Saccharobesus litoralis: one gene and its partner. The protein of the gene in region 2 interacts with the protein of the main gene of each other region in a pairwise test. Links are inferred from orthologs where the notes say so. Each region holds a gene or a part of one and is shown on either strand. Other genes may lie near its edges.

Region 1 (8,060 bases), 2.0 Mb from region 2 along the record:
ATCGCATCCAGTAAACTGCAAACAAAAATGGTCTAAGTTGTTATTTTGTTGGCTTGGTGCTGTGCCCCCTAAGCGTCCCAACTCACTGTTTACATCGACTATATCGATTAACGTATTGCCCGCTCGCAACTGACTTAAGCCCACTTCTGGCGGTAATTGGCGCTCTAACGGGCAGGCCAATACATCTTGATAAAAAGCTAGCATGGCGGATAAGTTAGAAGTACGTAAAACGATATGATCTAAGCCAACGATTTTTAACGGCATTTTTCTCTAATACTAAGGTTCACTTTTGCTTAAGTATACTCTAGTCTTCTGCTTAATTTTTCAAATGCTAATACAGTGTCGGTGATGGAAAGGATAGAAGCTTGGTATTCGTTGTATCAGGGGTTGCCTGAGTTTTTACATTTGTTTGTCAATTTTTGCTTGTTAGTCATGTTGGCGTTATTTGCCTACTACACAACTAAAATTATATTGCGCCTATTGGCAAAGTTTTTAACCAAAGCAACCAAGGATTCATTTGATGCGTCGTTAAAGCGGCATAATGTTTTAAACAAAAGTGCGCGCTTAGGCAGTTTACTATGTTTAGTCGCCTTGCTAAATATTATTACCCAACACCCAACGGTAGGTGATGAGTTTATCTTGCTTGGGGTTGAATTATTTGCGGTATTCGTTTTTATCCAATTGGCCTTCGCTGGCCTCAATGTGGTTTCAGATAGCTATCGCCAGTTAGAAATATCGCGTGATGTCCCGATAAATGCCTTTGTGCAAATAATTAAGCTGCTGGTTGTTTTAGTGGCTTTAGTATTGGTTATTTCATTGCTAACCAGTAAGTCGCCGGTTTATTTATTATCAAGCTTAGGTGCCATTACTGCCGTGTTGTTGTTGGTTTTTCGCGATACTATTTTGGGGTTTGTTGGCGGCGTGCAAATTATTGCCAACCGCTTGATCTCAGTTGGTGATTGGATCGAAGTGAAAACCTTTGATACCGACGGCATTGTTTTAGAAATAGGCTTAAATACCATTAAGGTACAAAATTGGGATAAAACTATTTCTAGTATTCCGACCCATAGTGTGATGTCTAACTCCTTTAAAAACTGGAAAGGCATGGAGCGCTCTGGCGGCCGACGCATTAAGCGACCTATATTTATAGACATACAGACCATTACAGCGTTGGATGAAACGCTACTGGCTGAATTAACTAAAAAATTTCCTGAGTTAGCTGAGTGTGACACAAGTTTAGCCACGAGTAATTTAAGTTTATACCGACGTTATGTTGAGCTGAGGTTAAAACAGCACCCTAAAGTGAAGTCTGAATTTACATTGTTAGTACGCGAGTTAGCCCCTACAGCAGAAGGAGTGCCTGTCGAATTGTATTGTTTCACTAATGATAACGCGTGGCGTAACTACGAAGAGATACAAGCGGATTTGATCAACTATATGTTAGTGTTGTTACCTGAATTTGGCTTACGTGGTTTCCAACGAGCCAGTGGTGCTGATATTCAAACAGGTGTAAGCCAAGTCGCTCCAGGGGCTGAATAGTGCCCTTGTTGATTTAATAGAGACTAATCTAGCAGTAAGCCATAAGCTTGATCACGTCCGCCATTTTTCGCTTTATACAAAGCGGTGTCTGCTAATTGAATTAAGTCGCCTGACTTTAAGTTGGCGACTTTTTTGGCGCAGGCAACCCCTAAACTGACCGTAACATAGTCTGAATTAGGGTGTTCTGCATGCAGGATCCGCTTTTTAGTAATGGATTTACGAATGCGATTAGCAACAATTAAAGCCGATTCCAAATCGGTATCTGGCAATAATAAAATAAACTCTTCACCGCCAAAGCGCGCTGCGCTGTCTGAGGGGCGAAATAAACTGGTTTTGATAACCTGAGAGAGGGCTTTTAAGCAATCGTCTCCGGCGCAGTGACCATAAGTATCGTTAAAGCGTTTGAAGTAATCAAAGTCGAGTAAAATGACACTCAGCGGTAAATTGCTGCGCGCGGCAATCCGCCATTCGCGAATATAGCTTTTTTCAAAGCTGCGTTTATTAAATAAACCGGTTAAACCGTCAACATAAGCGTGACGGCTTAATATGCTAATGGCTTTGTGGGTATTGATCCGTTTTTTGATACGCGTTAACTGCACAGATACATCATCTTGCACCAGTAGCGTATCATTGGCCCCTAGGTTGAGGGCGAGCGACTCGACCGCTGGATTGGGATTATCCAGAATGCAGATAATGGGGTAATCTAAGTCGTTACGCTTGGCTTCGGCAACTGCACATAAAGATTGATTACGTTCATCATGTTCATCGCCAAAATCGACAAGAATGGCGTCAAATTGTTGGCCGCGGGTTTGGCTGTCGTACTGGCTGAAATCGTCAAATATAGACAGGTTAAAGCCATAGGTATCGAGCCGCCAGTCTTGCGCCAGTTTTGATTTGCCAATACAAGCAATATGATATTCACCGGAAAAGTCACAGCCTTCAGCGACAGCATCCGTATGTAATTCACCACCTAAAAACTCATCTAATTTTTCATTGCTGAGCAAACCTCTGGCGATGGCGCTGCCTTGACCGATTAAAACGGGTAAATGGTGCGAGTAGTCACCTTGCTGCCAATGTTTTTGTGATAACAATTGTCTGTGCTCGACATCGTTGTCGTAATCTAACCAAGGCGTGCTTAAGCTGGCCAGTATGGCATGCAAAGCGTCAAAGCGAGAAATATCAACACCATACTGCCAATAAGCGCGAAACAAGAATGATCGATATGAGGCTGCTTTTTGTGGATAGCATTTTTCCACCATCATTAGCGACAAAATAGCCAAACGACTATTGATACAAAATTCCGGTGCATTGATTGGTAGATTAGGCTCTATTTTTTTGATGGCATCAATATCTACTAGAAGTTGTGCATGGATTGTTGCGTGGTCTTGCGCTTCTAACGTGGGTAAATGTTCAACGTAATGCCATTGGATTACACTGTATTCAGGGTGATTGATTAGGCGCTCGTGCAGTATGTAGCTGTATGGACAATTAAGATCCAAGAATACTTGCAGCATAAGGGCCTACCAATTTGACGAATAGTGTTTTTAGTATAATTGGCTTGTTGGCGGGCGTCGACAAATAAAAAAAAGCGGAGCTTGCTAAACAAACGCCGCTTTAACAATTTTTACTTGAATAGTGAATTAGCTACAGGCTTATCGAGCACCGTGGATAACCATGGTTTTACCATGGGCTTCAACTAAGCCTTGAGTTTCCAATTCTTTAAGAACTCGGCCAACCATTTCGCGTGAACAACCCACGATACGACCCAGCTCTTGACGGGTAATTTTAATCTGCATACCTTCAGGATGCGTCATGGCATCTGGCTTTTGAGCTAGCTCTAACAAGGCGCGCGCCACTCGACCAGTCACATCTAAGAAAGCCAAATCGACCACTTTACGCGACGTATCACGAAGTTTTAGAGCTAGCTGGCTAGAAACTCGGAATAAAATTTGCGGGTTTTCCATACAAATTTGTTTGAATTTGGCATAGCCTATTTCTGCCACTTCACATTCAGTGCGTGCAGTAACACAAGCACTACGTGATCCGCCATCAAACAAACCTAATTCGCCGTAGAATTCTCCAGGATTTAAGTAAGCAAGTACTAACTCTCTACCTTGGTCACTCTCGGTTGTTACTGATACTGAGCCTCGTAACAATAAGTGTAATGTTTCTGGCTGATCGCCTTCGCGAATAATAATATGTTTTGCCGGAAAAACACGGCGCGTACAGAAGCTAACAAACTTATTTAGTTCTTCATCTGTCGCTAAAGAAAATGGAACAGGCATGTTGCCTCCAACCTTTTTATAGTCGTTATTACTGGGTTGTGCCCAAAAGCGCTATTTTAACCGTGTATGTTAAGTAGCGCACACATATAGATATACAGTAACAAAATTTGTTGACCTTAAAAACAGATTTAATTAGCCAATTGTTTATTTATTTGCACTTTCTTAACAATTTTCTTTAATCCCCATATTGTAAAAGACTAATCCATATTCATTAGCGAGATGAATATGCTATTCATAGCTTTTATACAGATAGATCAGATCTTATCCAGAGAGTTATGCACAGCGGTCATTCTATTGATGTATTAGGCTTTAAAATGGCATTTTTTATTGAGTTTTTTACTTGGCTCCTTGCAAAAATTCACCGGATATCCTTAACCTTTCAATATGTTTTCCTTATTAAATTCACAGATTTATCCACAGTGGTATTTTTGAACAAATACGTATGCATAGCACAGGAATCAAAAAGGCTTCTATACTGAATAGATGAATAATGTCACATTTTTTCATTAGGTTACTGTGCTGCGTTTTGCTCTTGTTACTGTTTTTTTACTCTTACCTGTTGCTGGCACTTGGGCGCTCAATTTGTTTGAGCAAGGTCAAGGGTATTTTGTTTCTGTTGGTAATGAAGACGCTTTGCCTGATAGTGTTATCTCTGATGTGATACAAGACCAGCAAGGCTTTATTTGGGTCGCAACCCCTACTGGATTATTTCGCTATGACGGTTACGAGTTTAAGCGTTATGCCAAAGCGTCTGATGGAACCCCTATACGTGTAATTCGCAGTTTGTGGGCTGGGATTGACGGGCGAGTTTGGGCCGGTTCACGCAATGATGGCTTGTTTGTTTATGATCCAAACACGTTAAAAATTGAGCATTACACTAAAGCTACGCCGGGCAAGAGCGGCTTGGGTGATAACTATGTACGAACCATAACCGGTGACAAGCATGGTCGAATTTGGTTTGGTACTGCCAACGGCGTGAGTTTTTACAACCCACAGACTCAAGATATAAAGCAACTTGATATTCGTACACAAATTAGTGGCAAAATTATACAAGCTTTGTTGTATGACGAGTCAGGGTTTTTGTGGGTGGGTAGTCGTAAGCAAGGTTTAAATCGTTTAAACCTGCAGAACATGCAATGGCAGCGAGTGGTGTATCGCTTCGATACACAAGATCCAGCTTCGATTATTGATGTGCGTTCATTGTATCAAACCGCAGATAAGCGTGTTTGGCTTGGCACTGCTAATTATGGGGTTGGAGTATTAACCGCCAACGGTGCATCACAACAAGCTTTGCAATGGTTGCAATTGACCCAGTTGGATAGCCCACAGCCCTTTATTCACAATTGGGTAAGTGATTTTACTCAGCCAGATAGTCAGCGCTTGTGGTTATCAACTACAACTGGCGGAATTTTCGAAATCGACCTGACAAGCCTGCAAACAAACCGACAATTTCAGCATGACCCCAGTATCAATACTAGCTTGAATGCGAATAATATCGACACGTTATACCGTGATCGCCAAGGGCTAATTTGGATTGGCACATGGGGCAGTGGCTTAAATTTATATAACCCGATTAATTTAACCATTCGTGGAATTAAGCCCAGTGTGTTTAAACCTAATTTTTTGCATTACGCCAATATTGGCTCAGTTACGCAATTAAGCTCAGGCGAAATTTGGGTGGGTACGCGTGGTCATGGTGTAACACGCTACGCTCAGCAATCGGGCCGTATTCAATTAGCTTCAGGTAAATTACACAAAGCCCATGTGATGTCTATGGTGCAAACTGACAAGCATCAAGTTTGGCTGGCGACAATTCATCAAGGACTCCTGCAACTAGACCCTTACACATTGCAAGAAACTTGGTTTACAGAAGCGCATGGCTTGGTTGATCACCATGTCAGGGTTTTGTTAGCTGGTGTTGATCAAGGCTTGTGGATAGGTACTTATGCCGGACTGAGTAAACGCTTAGCCGATGGTCGTTTTCAACAGTTCTATTATGCCGAGCAAGCTAATCTGACATTTGATAAAACGATTAATGCACTAGCTCAAACGTTTGATGGCACTTTGTGGCTGGGAACGTTTGATGGACTATTTTACGTATTACCTAACGATAATAAGGTTTATCGACTGCACGCGCAGCAGATTATTAAAGGTCATTTGTCGAGTTCGACGATAGGTGGGTTAACCGTTGATCGGCAAGGTAAATTATGGATTGCTACATCGCAAGGCTTGGATCGTTTACTGAGTTTCGAGCAGCAGCAAGCCGAGTTGCAATCAGTGAACCGTTTAGTGGGTATTCATGAGCAATCCCTCGGGGCTAACATGCTGCTAGATAAGCAAAACCGGATTTGGACAGAGGAGTATGTTATTGACCCTAGAGTCTGGCAGGCGCGTCATTTGACCCGAGCTGATGGCATTGATATTGGTAATAAATGGTGGGGGGCGCATAGCAAATTAAGTGATGGCACTTTAGTTTACGGAGGAAGTAAAGGACTCTTGCTGATCGATCCGGACAATATAGGTTTGCAAACCCTGCAACCGACATTGAGCTTTAGCCGATTTCAGCTCAGTGGCCAGCCGATTAGTGTTAGCCAGCATATAAGTCAACAGTTACCGCTAGAATTACCAGCTGATAATAAATCAATGACGGCAACTTTTGCGGCATTTGATTATTCGGCACCTAGCCAATTGCAATATCGTTATCGGCTTTTGGGGTTTGAACAAAATTGGCAAACGGTGAATATATATAACCGTCAACTGAGTTACACCAATTTGCCGCCAGGGCAATATCAGTTGCAGATCCAGTCAACAGACAGAGATGGCCACTGGTTGGAGTCAGGTTTAAGCTTGTCTATTAAACAAGTTCCTAAATGGCATGAATCGCGAGTGCTGCAAGTGATGGCGGTGCTACTGGTATTGCTTGTTTTATATTTATGGTATTTAAATCGCTTACGGCACTTTCGGCGAGTACGACGCCGGTTGGATCGCTTAGTCGCATTAAAAACGGCTGAATTAGAAACCATTTCTATTATTGGTCGTGAATTGAATCAAACGTTAGATGTAGAAGCTATTTCTAATGGGCTTTACAACAATATGCGGCAGCTAATGGATTGCCATGCTTTTGCTATTGGCATAGTACAAGCGGATACACAGCAAATATACATGGCATTTGCAATTGAAGACGGACAACGCCTATCGCCTTTTTATGAATCAATGCATGATGCCAGCCGTCCTGCCGCGCATTGTGTTGTCAGTCGCCAGCCCTTGGTTGTTGATCATTACCATAGTTTATTAGAGGCTGTTCCCGGTCAAGTGCAACCTAAAGTGGGGCACAGTATGGAGTCTATTATTTATATTCCATTATTAGATGCGGGTAATTTACCTATTGCGGTATTAACTGTGCAAAGCCCTAGAAAGCAGGCTTACAACGAAGAACAAGTTAACATGTGTAAGCTATTGGCTAGTTATACTGCAATCGCCCTAAAAAATGCATTACAAAAGCAAGAGCTGAGTGCGGCATTGGCTGAAATTCAAGAAATCAGCGTACATGACCAACTGACCGGCACTTATAATCGTCGCTTTGTTAGTCAACACTTACCAACCGAGCTAGCTAATTTAGCAAAGGCCCAGAGTCATCATGCGTCACTGGGAATTTTACTGATTGATATCGACCACTTTAAGCAAATTAACGACAGCTATGGGCATGAAGCCGGTGATAAAGTGTTGATTGCGCTAAGCCAATTGCTAAAGTCGCATTGCCAAGCAGAGGATTGGGTTATTCGCTGGGGCGGTGAAGAATTCTTGATTATTAGCCGCGGTAAAAGTCGTAGTCAATTATTGCAATTCGCGAGTGAGCTACGCCATAAAATTAGTGAGATGACAGTTGATATAGCTTGTCCTGCCCACTCTGTAACTGCGTCTTTTGGTGTAGTTGCCTATCCATTTTTAGCTAAGCACCCGAACGCGTTAAACTGGCAGCAAACTTTGAACTTAGCCGATATCGCCTTGTATAAAGCTAAGCATTCAGGCCGTAATGTTTGTTATTACCTACAGGCTGTAGATGAGCAACCATTTGAGCACATCTATGAATATATTCGTCATGATTTATCCGCTTGTTTGGATAAAAAGCTGGTTAGATTTGAATGTGCTTGAATGGTTATTAATGTTTAAGTATTGCTTGTATTTATTCTGCGTAATTAGTTTTACTCGTCTTGATGTGGCTAATTACCCTCTGCC
Region 2 (8,286 bases):
GCAATGGCTCACACAATTAGAACATGAAACCAGCAAGCCTTTTACTCAACCCGATGTCCTCTCTTACATTGAAGGTTTACAAAATTATTTAAATGATAAACAGCAAATCGGTAAATCTAGCTCAATTGTTGATATCGTTAAAGTTGTCAATCGAGAATTACATTCAGGCCTTGATGTTGACTATCAATTACCTACTTCGTCTCAAGGTATTGCACAAAGTTTATTGCAATATCAATCCTCTCATCGACCGCAAGATCTGTGGCACTTCGTTACGCCAGACTATCAAAACAGCTTGATATGGTTACAACTAACCAGTGGCGATAATCAAGCCATGTTACAAGTGATTGAATGGGTAGAGACTTATGTTCAACAACAGCCGTTACCTAAAGAATTATCCCTAAGTTGGGCTGGCAAGGCCTACTTGAATGTAGTTTGGCAAGAGCAAATGGTATGGGGAATGGCCGAAAGTTTAATCAGCGCTTTTATTATCGTGTTTATCATGATGACGCTCTTGTTTCGTTCGATCACATTTGGCTTATTAGCCATGCTTCCTCTTAGTCTTACCATTAGCTTTATTTATGGTTTGATTGGCTGGTTAGGTAAAGACTATGACATGCCGATTGCGGTGCTTTCAGCATTAACATTAGGCTTATCGGTTGACTTCGCTATTCACTTTTTGCAACGAGCGCGCGAAATTTACCAACAGCAACAAAATATCGAAAACACGATACAGCTTATGTTTGCAGAGCCAGCTAATGCCATTAGTCGCAACGCGATTATTATCGCACTTGGCTTTACCCCACTCTTGTTTGCACCACTGGTACCTTACATTACCGTAGGCATATTTTTAGCTAGCATTATGGCGATATCTGCGCTCGTCACTTTGGTATTACTACCAACGCTATTTATGCTTTTTCCCAATCTATTGATCCAAACAACCAAAGTACAAGGAGACACAGAGCAATGATCCATCTTCCTACGCTTTCAACAAATATAAATACTATGCGGCTAAGCCTGATTATCACAACTGTTTTGCTGATAATGACCTACTCTACCGCCTACGCCCTAACGGCTGAGCAAATTATTCGTAAAGCCGAGCAAGCGGCGTATTATGCTGGCGATGACGGCAGTAGCCTTGCTAGGATCATAATTGTTGACCAACAAGGGCGTAAACTCATGCGCCAGTTTTCACTGCTCAGAAAAGATGTGATTGAAAATGGCCAACAGACTGGGCAACAAAACCTGCTAGTCATGTTCTCGCGCCCAACCGATATAAAAGGAACCGTCTTTCGAGTTGAAAAAAGTAATAATATTGAGCAAGACGATAACCGCTGGCTATATTTACCTGGCTTAGATTTAGTGAAACGTATCGCTGCGAGTGACAAGCGCACATCATTCGTGGGTTCTCATTTTTTCTATGAAGATGTGAGTGGACGTTCAACTCTTTTAGATAACTTTGAGTTACTCGACTCATCAGGTGAAAACTACTTAATTAAAGCGACACCTAAACAGCCGGAAAGCGTTGAGTTTAGTCATTATACAGTGCAAATACACAAGCAAAATTTTATTCCGGTTACCATTGATTACTACAATCAAGACAATAAGCATTATCGACGAGTTGAAGCCATTCAAATAGAAACCTTGCAAAACCATCCTACGGTTACCCGCTCAAAAGTGAGTGATTTAATATCCGGCGGGTATACGTTAATGGAGTTTCGTAATGTGCAATACGATATTGGTTTACCAGACAGTTTATTCAGTGAACGTAGTTTACGGTATCCACCCAGCCAATGGTTTAAATAATGCTTAGTATTCCACATAAAAACTTTAAAACTGGCGTTTTATTATGGCTACTTTTTTTACAAGTTATCCCTCTTGGCTTAAAGGCAAAAGAAACCAGTACACCAACAAACAGCATATCCGTGAAGCCTATCGGTCACACAAGCGAAGGTATAAACGATGGGGATAAAATAAATGTCGATAAAAATGACTGGGATGACAGTAGCTGGGACGACTGGGAACAGGCAGAGCAAACGACGACTGACGGCAAAAGTAGTGCCATAGCGCCAATAACGGGTTATGTAGAAATTGCCCTCGGCCAGCGTTTCAAGCGTGATACTGTCATCAAGCAAAAGCAAACCTTAGGTGATATAAAACTGCACCTTAACTGGCAACACCTTTTGACAAACTCCCTGTTTGACGGCTCTCGATTTATTAGTAAAGCTGACATTTATTACGATCAAGTGCAGGCATCGAGCCAGATTGATATACGTGAATTAAGTTGGCAAACCTCTTTGCATAAATTAGGTCAACAGGGGCAAAACTGGGATCTAAAAATGGGTAAACAAATGCTGACTTGGGGGGTTGGACATTACGTATTTATTAACGACCATTTCGCTAAAGACTGGCAATCATTTTTTGCAGGGCGTGACGATAACAACCTAAAGCTTGCCTCAACCGCTGTTCGCTTATCCGGTTATTATTCATTCGCCAATATTGATTTAGTCTGGCTACCTAAAATGCAAGCTGACCATTATATTAATGGCGAAATATTTTCTTTTTATAGTGGTGCACAGCAGCAAAATATCGCGCCTAGATTGACAGCCAATCAACCGTCTGATGGCGAATTGGCCATTCGACTGAGTAAACAAATAGGCAGTAATGATATTGCCATATACGGATTTGATGGTTATAGCAAGTCACCGGAGGCGATTGATTTTCAAGGCAAGCCAGCCTTTTATAAAATACGCAGCCTTGGTGCTAGCCTGATCTCACCGCTAGCCAATGGGTTATTCAAATCGGAATATGGCTACCATGACCATTCACAAAATTCGCCAATAGAAAATCAATTTATCAGCCTTGCTCAATCAAACCAGCAATGGCTGATTGGTTACGAACAGGAAATCAAAGCTAATTTGAGTTTGGCCTTGCAGTTCCATTGGCGAAACGCTATCGGTAACGACACCACCAATCAAAACCGTAAACAAATAACCGTGAATACTCGATGGCAAAATAGCATGCAAACACTCACTGTAGATTGGTTTCAATTTTACGAACTGCAAGAACACGACAACTACTCTCGACTGACTATGCACTATCAACCAAACGACCAATGGCACTATAAAATCGGCCTTAATCATTTTTTAGGTAAACCTGAAACGTTTTTTGGTCAGTTTGAGAACGCCAGTAATTATTACGCCTCAATTCAATATCTGTTTTAACTAGCCAGCTTTAACTAATCAGAGCTTTAATAGGAGCTATCTTCATGATGTCATTAGAAAAATCACTTACTGCCTTTGCCGGATTAATGATCATATTATCCGTGGCCTTAACCTACTTTATCCATCCAAACTTTATTTGGTTTACTTTATTTGTTGGTGTTAACTTATTTCAGCAAAGCTTTACTGGCTTTTGCCCCGCCAGCATTTTTATGAAAAAAGTTTGCAATATAAAAACCGAAAGAGAGCTAACATTAGAAGAACAAAATAAGTGACATAACGCCTAACACTGTTTCAATATAATTTTGATGTGTTGACGTTGTTCAGTATAGATCGAAATTTATTTCGACAATAGCAGCAGGCTGCTACAGGCGTGGTTTCTAGCTGCCACATTGCCTAATATCTGCAACCTTTGTCGAGGCATTGAACCTCGACCTTCAAGAGTAATTTGATGAGTTGATATTAGGCTAGCTATTTTTGTAGGTTCGACGCTTGATTCAGGCGCCTACTCATGGTGCGTCGCATTGTACTTTGACAAAATCACACCAAGCGTAAAACAAATTAACAAAATCATCGAAACCACATCCAGCCCGAACACTTAAATCATCTAAATATAATTCATTGTCTGGTAATAGATCGGGTTCAAAACCCTCGCCTTGATTAACCTTGACCACGGCTTCATCACTGTCTAAGTATAAAGTAACCTCAGCCCCCAACTTATGTAAAGCTAGGCACTCTATGCGCTTGCTCTGAGCTTTTTTAATTAAAGAGCAGACTTGATGGATAGTTATTGGGTTATTTGCAACCTCATCCATTAGCCAACGACCAAATAGTCCATGCTCCATGGACATGTCACATAAATACCGGCCAGTTAAATCTGTTTTAAAATGGTAATCCACACGCTCTCAACTTAATTTTGCACATACAACCTTCAACACGTACTTTTTATACGCATCTTATTCTCATCCTTCACTCGCGACTTTCAATATGCAATAAATAGTGAGTGAATTACCCTCAGTATAACAACTGAGGTAATGGGATGCTAAAAAGCAAATTGTCTAAAAAATGACAAACAACTTGAAAAAATCACCAAAAAAACGCAAATAAACCAAAGTAAATCAATGGTTAGGCAGTAACTTTAACAATTAAATGCTATAACTAGAGTATAACGCTTAAAATAAAATGCTAACGACCTTGAGATATCAGCCCCTATTTGCAATCAGCATTGCTTTTGTTTGTTATTTTTTGTTTGCCAAGCTCGGCTTATTGTTTGCTATACCACCAGGATTTGCTAGCGCAATTTGGCCTGCGGCTGGTATAGGTTTAGCCATTTACTTAAAACTAGGACGCTGGGCTTTACTAGGCACTTTTTTAGGCTCCACTCTAGCCAACTCTCAAGTCGGCATTGACTCCTTTTTTGCATCTTCATTATCTGACTGGCTTATCCCTAGCTGCCTAGCATTAGGCACTTGCTTACAGCTCATTTTGGCTCGCTGTTTAATTTATCGTTATTGTGAACTCCCGATTAAGCTTTATACCTTACGCAGCATAGTGAAATTTGCTTTGTTAGCTGGGCCAATGGCTTGTATTGTGGCCTGTAGTGTGGGTGCAACAGTGTTGACTATCAATAACGACTTATCTGCCCAACAAACTGCTTTTATTTGGCTAACTTGGTGGGTGGGTGATTCTGTTGGCACGTTATTTTTTACACCACTCGTATTACTTCTGTTCAATAATCAAGTCTTTAGCCGAGCGCCTTATCGTTGGAAGGTTGTTGCTCCGTCTTTAATTATTTTTGTTTTAGTCAGCAGCGTATTCTTTTTATCGCGTGGTCATTTTAACGAGCGAGCACAACTTAGCTTTGTTGAAAAAACGCAAAAGCTCACAAACCAAATTTTATTGGCTGAAACTGAATTTGCTCAACATTTATACTCTTTAGCTGGGTTAATTCAAGCAAGTGAAGAAGTCACCCGAGACGAGTTTAAAACCTTTACAACTATGCTCAACGTCAATGATACTAATTTACGGGCGCTGGGTTGGATCCCTAAAGTCGAGCATAAAAACTTAGCTGATTTTTACAAAAAAGCACAAAGTTATGGTTTTAGCGACTACTCATTAAAAAGTTTAAACCATGACAAACAGTTAACTGCAACCCCAAGTAAAGCATTCTATTTACCCATATTATTTTTAGAACCCTACCAAACCAACCAAGCTGCAGTGGGTTTAGAATTAACGACCCATCCTGTTGCTGCACCTATTATTGACAAAGCAGTTACTCAGGGGACGATTCAAATCACCCCGCCTTTAACGCTGGCACAGCAGCGCGACAAATTCACAGGCTTTGTAGCTTACTATCCGTTGTTTAAGCAAGGCACGCCACAAGGCCAAACTAACTACCAAAACTTAATGGGTATCACTGAAGTCGTTATCGAAATCGACACCTTGCTAAGCTCAATATACAAACAAGCAGCAAATAACGATTTCCATGTACAAGTTATTTATCAAGAGCAAAATAAAACGCTATTTAATAATGGCTACAACAAAACGGCTAATTTTCATTACAGTCAAACGATTGAATGGTTTTCGACACCATTAACCTTTAATTTTGCTAGCAGTTCTAATTTTGATGCTAAAGCCACCGACTGGACAAGTTGGATAACCTTGATCCTAGGGTGCTTACTCGCAGTCATTAGCACAATTTTCATTATGATAGTGACTGGTTTTAATCACAAATTAGAGCTAGAAGTTACACAAAAAACGGCCGAACTTGAGCAAACTAATCAAGATTTAATTAAAGCCAATAACGCTAAAAGCCAATTTTTAGCAAATATGAGCCACGAATACCGCACACCATTAAATGCCATCGTCGGTTTTAGTCAAATTGGCAGAAGCCGCACTCAAGATCCAAAAGTAAAAGATTACTTTAACAAGGTGCTCGAGTCGTCTGAGCATTTGTTAAATCTAATTAATAATGTGTTAGATTTAACTAAAATGGACAGTGGTAAATTAAACCTAATCGAAGCGCCATTCTCTCTAAGTGATGTTGTTCAGCAAACGCGTGTATTATTTGAACAACAAGCCTTGGATAAGAACATCACTTTTAATATTCATGCAGACATCAAGCAAAACCAGCTCATTGGTGATAAAACGCAACTAGAACAAATTCTGGTTAACCTATGTTCTAACGCCGTTAAATTTACCCAACAAGGACAAGTAAAATTAACGGTAACAACGGCCCCTATCAACTCCAATACTTGCACACTGACGATTAAAGTCGAAGACCAAGGTATAGGTATAGACAAACAATATATCGACGGCTTATTTGACGCTTTTACGCAAGCCGATGAATCGAATACACGTGCTTTTGGGGGAACTGGCTTAGGTCTAACCATAGTTAAACAACTGGTTGATTTAATGCAAGGTACGCTCAATGTGCAAAGTGAACTGAATGTTGGTTCAACATTCACCGTCGAATTACCACTAAAAGTCGATTTAACTGCCGAGAAAACTTCTGCTGTAGAAACTAAGGAGCAATCCAATTCAGAAGCGCTAAACATGCAAGACTCACAACCGGCAACGGATTTTAGTCACCTGAAAGTGCTATTGGTGGAAGACAACGAAATTAATCAAATCGTCGCGCGCGAGCAACTCAAATTGATCAATATTCAATGTGAAGCTGTTAACAATGGCCAGCAAGCATTGGATCATATTGAACAAAACGCGTTAGATTTATTATTACTCGATCTGCATATGCCGGTTTTAAATGGCTTTGACACGGCTTATGCCATCCGCAGCAAATTAAATTTAATTGATTTACCCATTATCGCATTAACCGCCAGCGTGTCTGAACAAGACAAACAAAAAGCCGCGGAGTTAGGTATAAACCATTATTTAACTAAACCTTTTAACGCAGAGCAATTACGCCAAGCGATTGAAATGTGCTTTGCTGAGCATAGCTAGCACACTGTTCGACTAAATTTTAATTAGTTGAAACAAGGCTAGCTATTTTTGTGTAGAAAAAACAGGCCCATGCCCTATCGGTACGCAAAAGCCGAGGTAATAGCCGTCCACAGCTTGAGAGTCAGGAAGTTACCGGTCGCCAATTTAATTCAGTTTAAATCGCCCTACACCTTGATGAATATTGCCTGCCAACCCTTGAATTTGTGCGGATGCTTTCTTAGTATCTGCGGCGACCTCAGAAGTAGTTTGAATTTGGCTGTTTAAATCATGTAAATTGCGGTTAATGTCTTCTGTAACTGCAGATTGTTCCTCTGTCGCGGTGGCTGTTTGGATCGACATGTCTTTAACCTTAGTCACCCGACTCAGTGTATTGTCCAGTAATGTCTCGGTCTCTTTGGCTAACTCCACAGAACTGGTTACCTTGTCAAAGCCATCTTGAATTTTATCAACAACATTAGTTACACCATCTTGCACAGCTAAGATCATGCTTTGAATGCTGTCTGTCGATTCTTGCGTTTTTTGGGCCAAAGTCCTTACTTCATCCGCAACAACAGCAAAGCCACGACCTTGCTCGCCCGCCCTAGCCGCTTCTATCGCAGCGTTAAGTGCTAACAAATTAGTCTGCTCAGCAATACCGCGGATCACATCTAACACACCAGAAATATTTGATGATTCGACCGATAATTTTTTAGCGCCGTCCGACGCGCCTTCCACTGTGTGATACAACTGCTCAATCTGCACAACTGATTTATTGATCACCTCCACACCTTGTGACGCAAAACGCATGGCGCTTTCTGTTTCATCCGCCGTATTTTGCGCAATAGATGACATTTCTCTGGTCGCTAAACTCATCTCATGCACGGCACTCACTATCATATCTGACGCTTGGCTTTGTTGTTTTGCCACCGCATCAGCTTTATTGGCAGACTGCCCTAAAACATCTGAACTAGCGTGAAGATCATCAACATCATGCCTAACTTGTGAAATTAAAGTCCGTAAACTGGCAACAAACCGATTAAAAGCTAAGCCAAGTTCGCCAATTTCATCGTGATTTTTTACATTAATGGTTTTAGTTAAATCACCGCCTCCTGACGTAATATCGTCAATA

The links. The genes of interacting proteins can lie anywhere in the genome.
Region 1: the proteins of C2869_RS16600 (region 2) and crp interact in binary tests that used the Escherichia coli proteins (3 or more experiments, as listed by UniProt). The link is inferred for Saccharobesus litoralis from one-to-one orthologs.

Annotation. Positions count from the first base shown.
Region 1 is NZ_CP026604.1:2,506,861-2,514,920, forward strand. What follows is about bases 2,009-4,734. They hold crp (cAMP-activated global transcriptional regulator CRP), read right to left. Parts: upstream 3,825-4,734; coding sequence 3,192-3,824; downstream 2,009-3,191. Other genes in these bases: C2869_RS08805 (GGDEF domain-containing protein), read right to left, coding at 2,009-3,053; C2869_RS08815 (diguanylate cyclase), read left to right, coding at 4,341-4,734. Also shown: C2869_RS08795 (VOC family protein), read right to left, coding at 1-264; C2869_RS08800 (mechanosensitive ion channel family protein), read left to right, coding at 349-1,539; more of C2869_RS08805, read right to left, coding at 1,563-2,008; more of C2869_RS08815, read left to right, coding at 4,735-7,976.
Region 2 is NZ_CP026604.1:4,459,480-4,467,765, forward strand. What follows is about bases 2,423-5,374. They hold C2869_RS16600 (YacL family protein), read right to left. Parts: upstream 4,118-5,374; coding sequence 3,728-4,117; downstream 2,423-3,727. Other genes in these bases: C2869_RS16590 (hypothetical protein), read left to right, coding at 2,423-3,221; C2869_RS16595 (YgaP family membrane protein), read left to right, coding at 3,269-3,493; C2869_RS16605 (CHASE domain-containing protein), read left to right, coding at 4,401-5,374. Outside these bases: C2869_RS16580 (efflux RND transporter permease subunit), read left to right, coding at 1-967; C2869_RS16585 (outer membrane lipoprotein-sorting protein), read left to right, coding at 1,042-1,803; more of C2869_RS16590, read left to right, coding at 1,803-2,422; more of C2869_RS16605, read left to right, coding at 5,375-7,178; C2869_RS16610 (methyl-accepting chemotaxis protein), read right to left, coding at 7,323-8,286.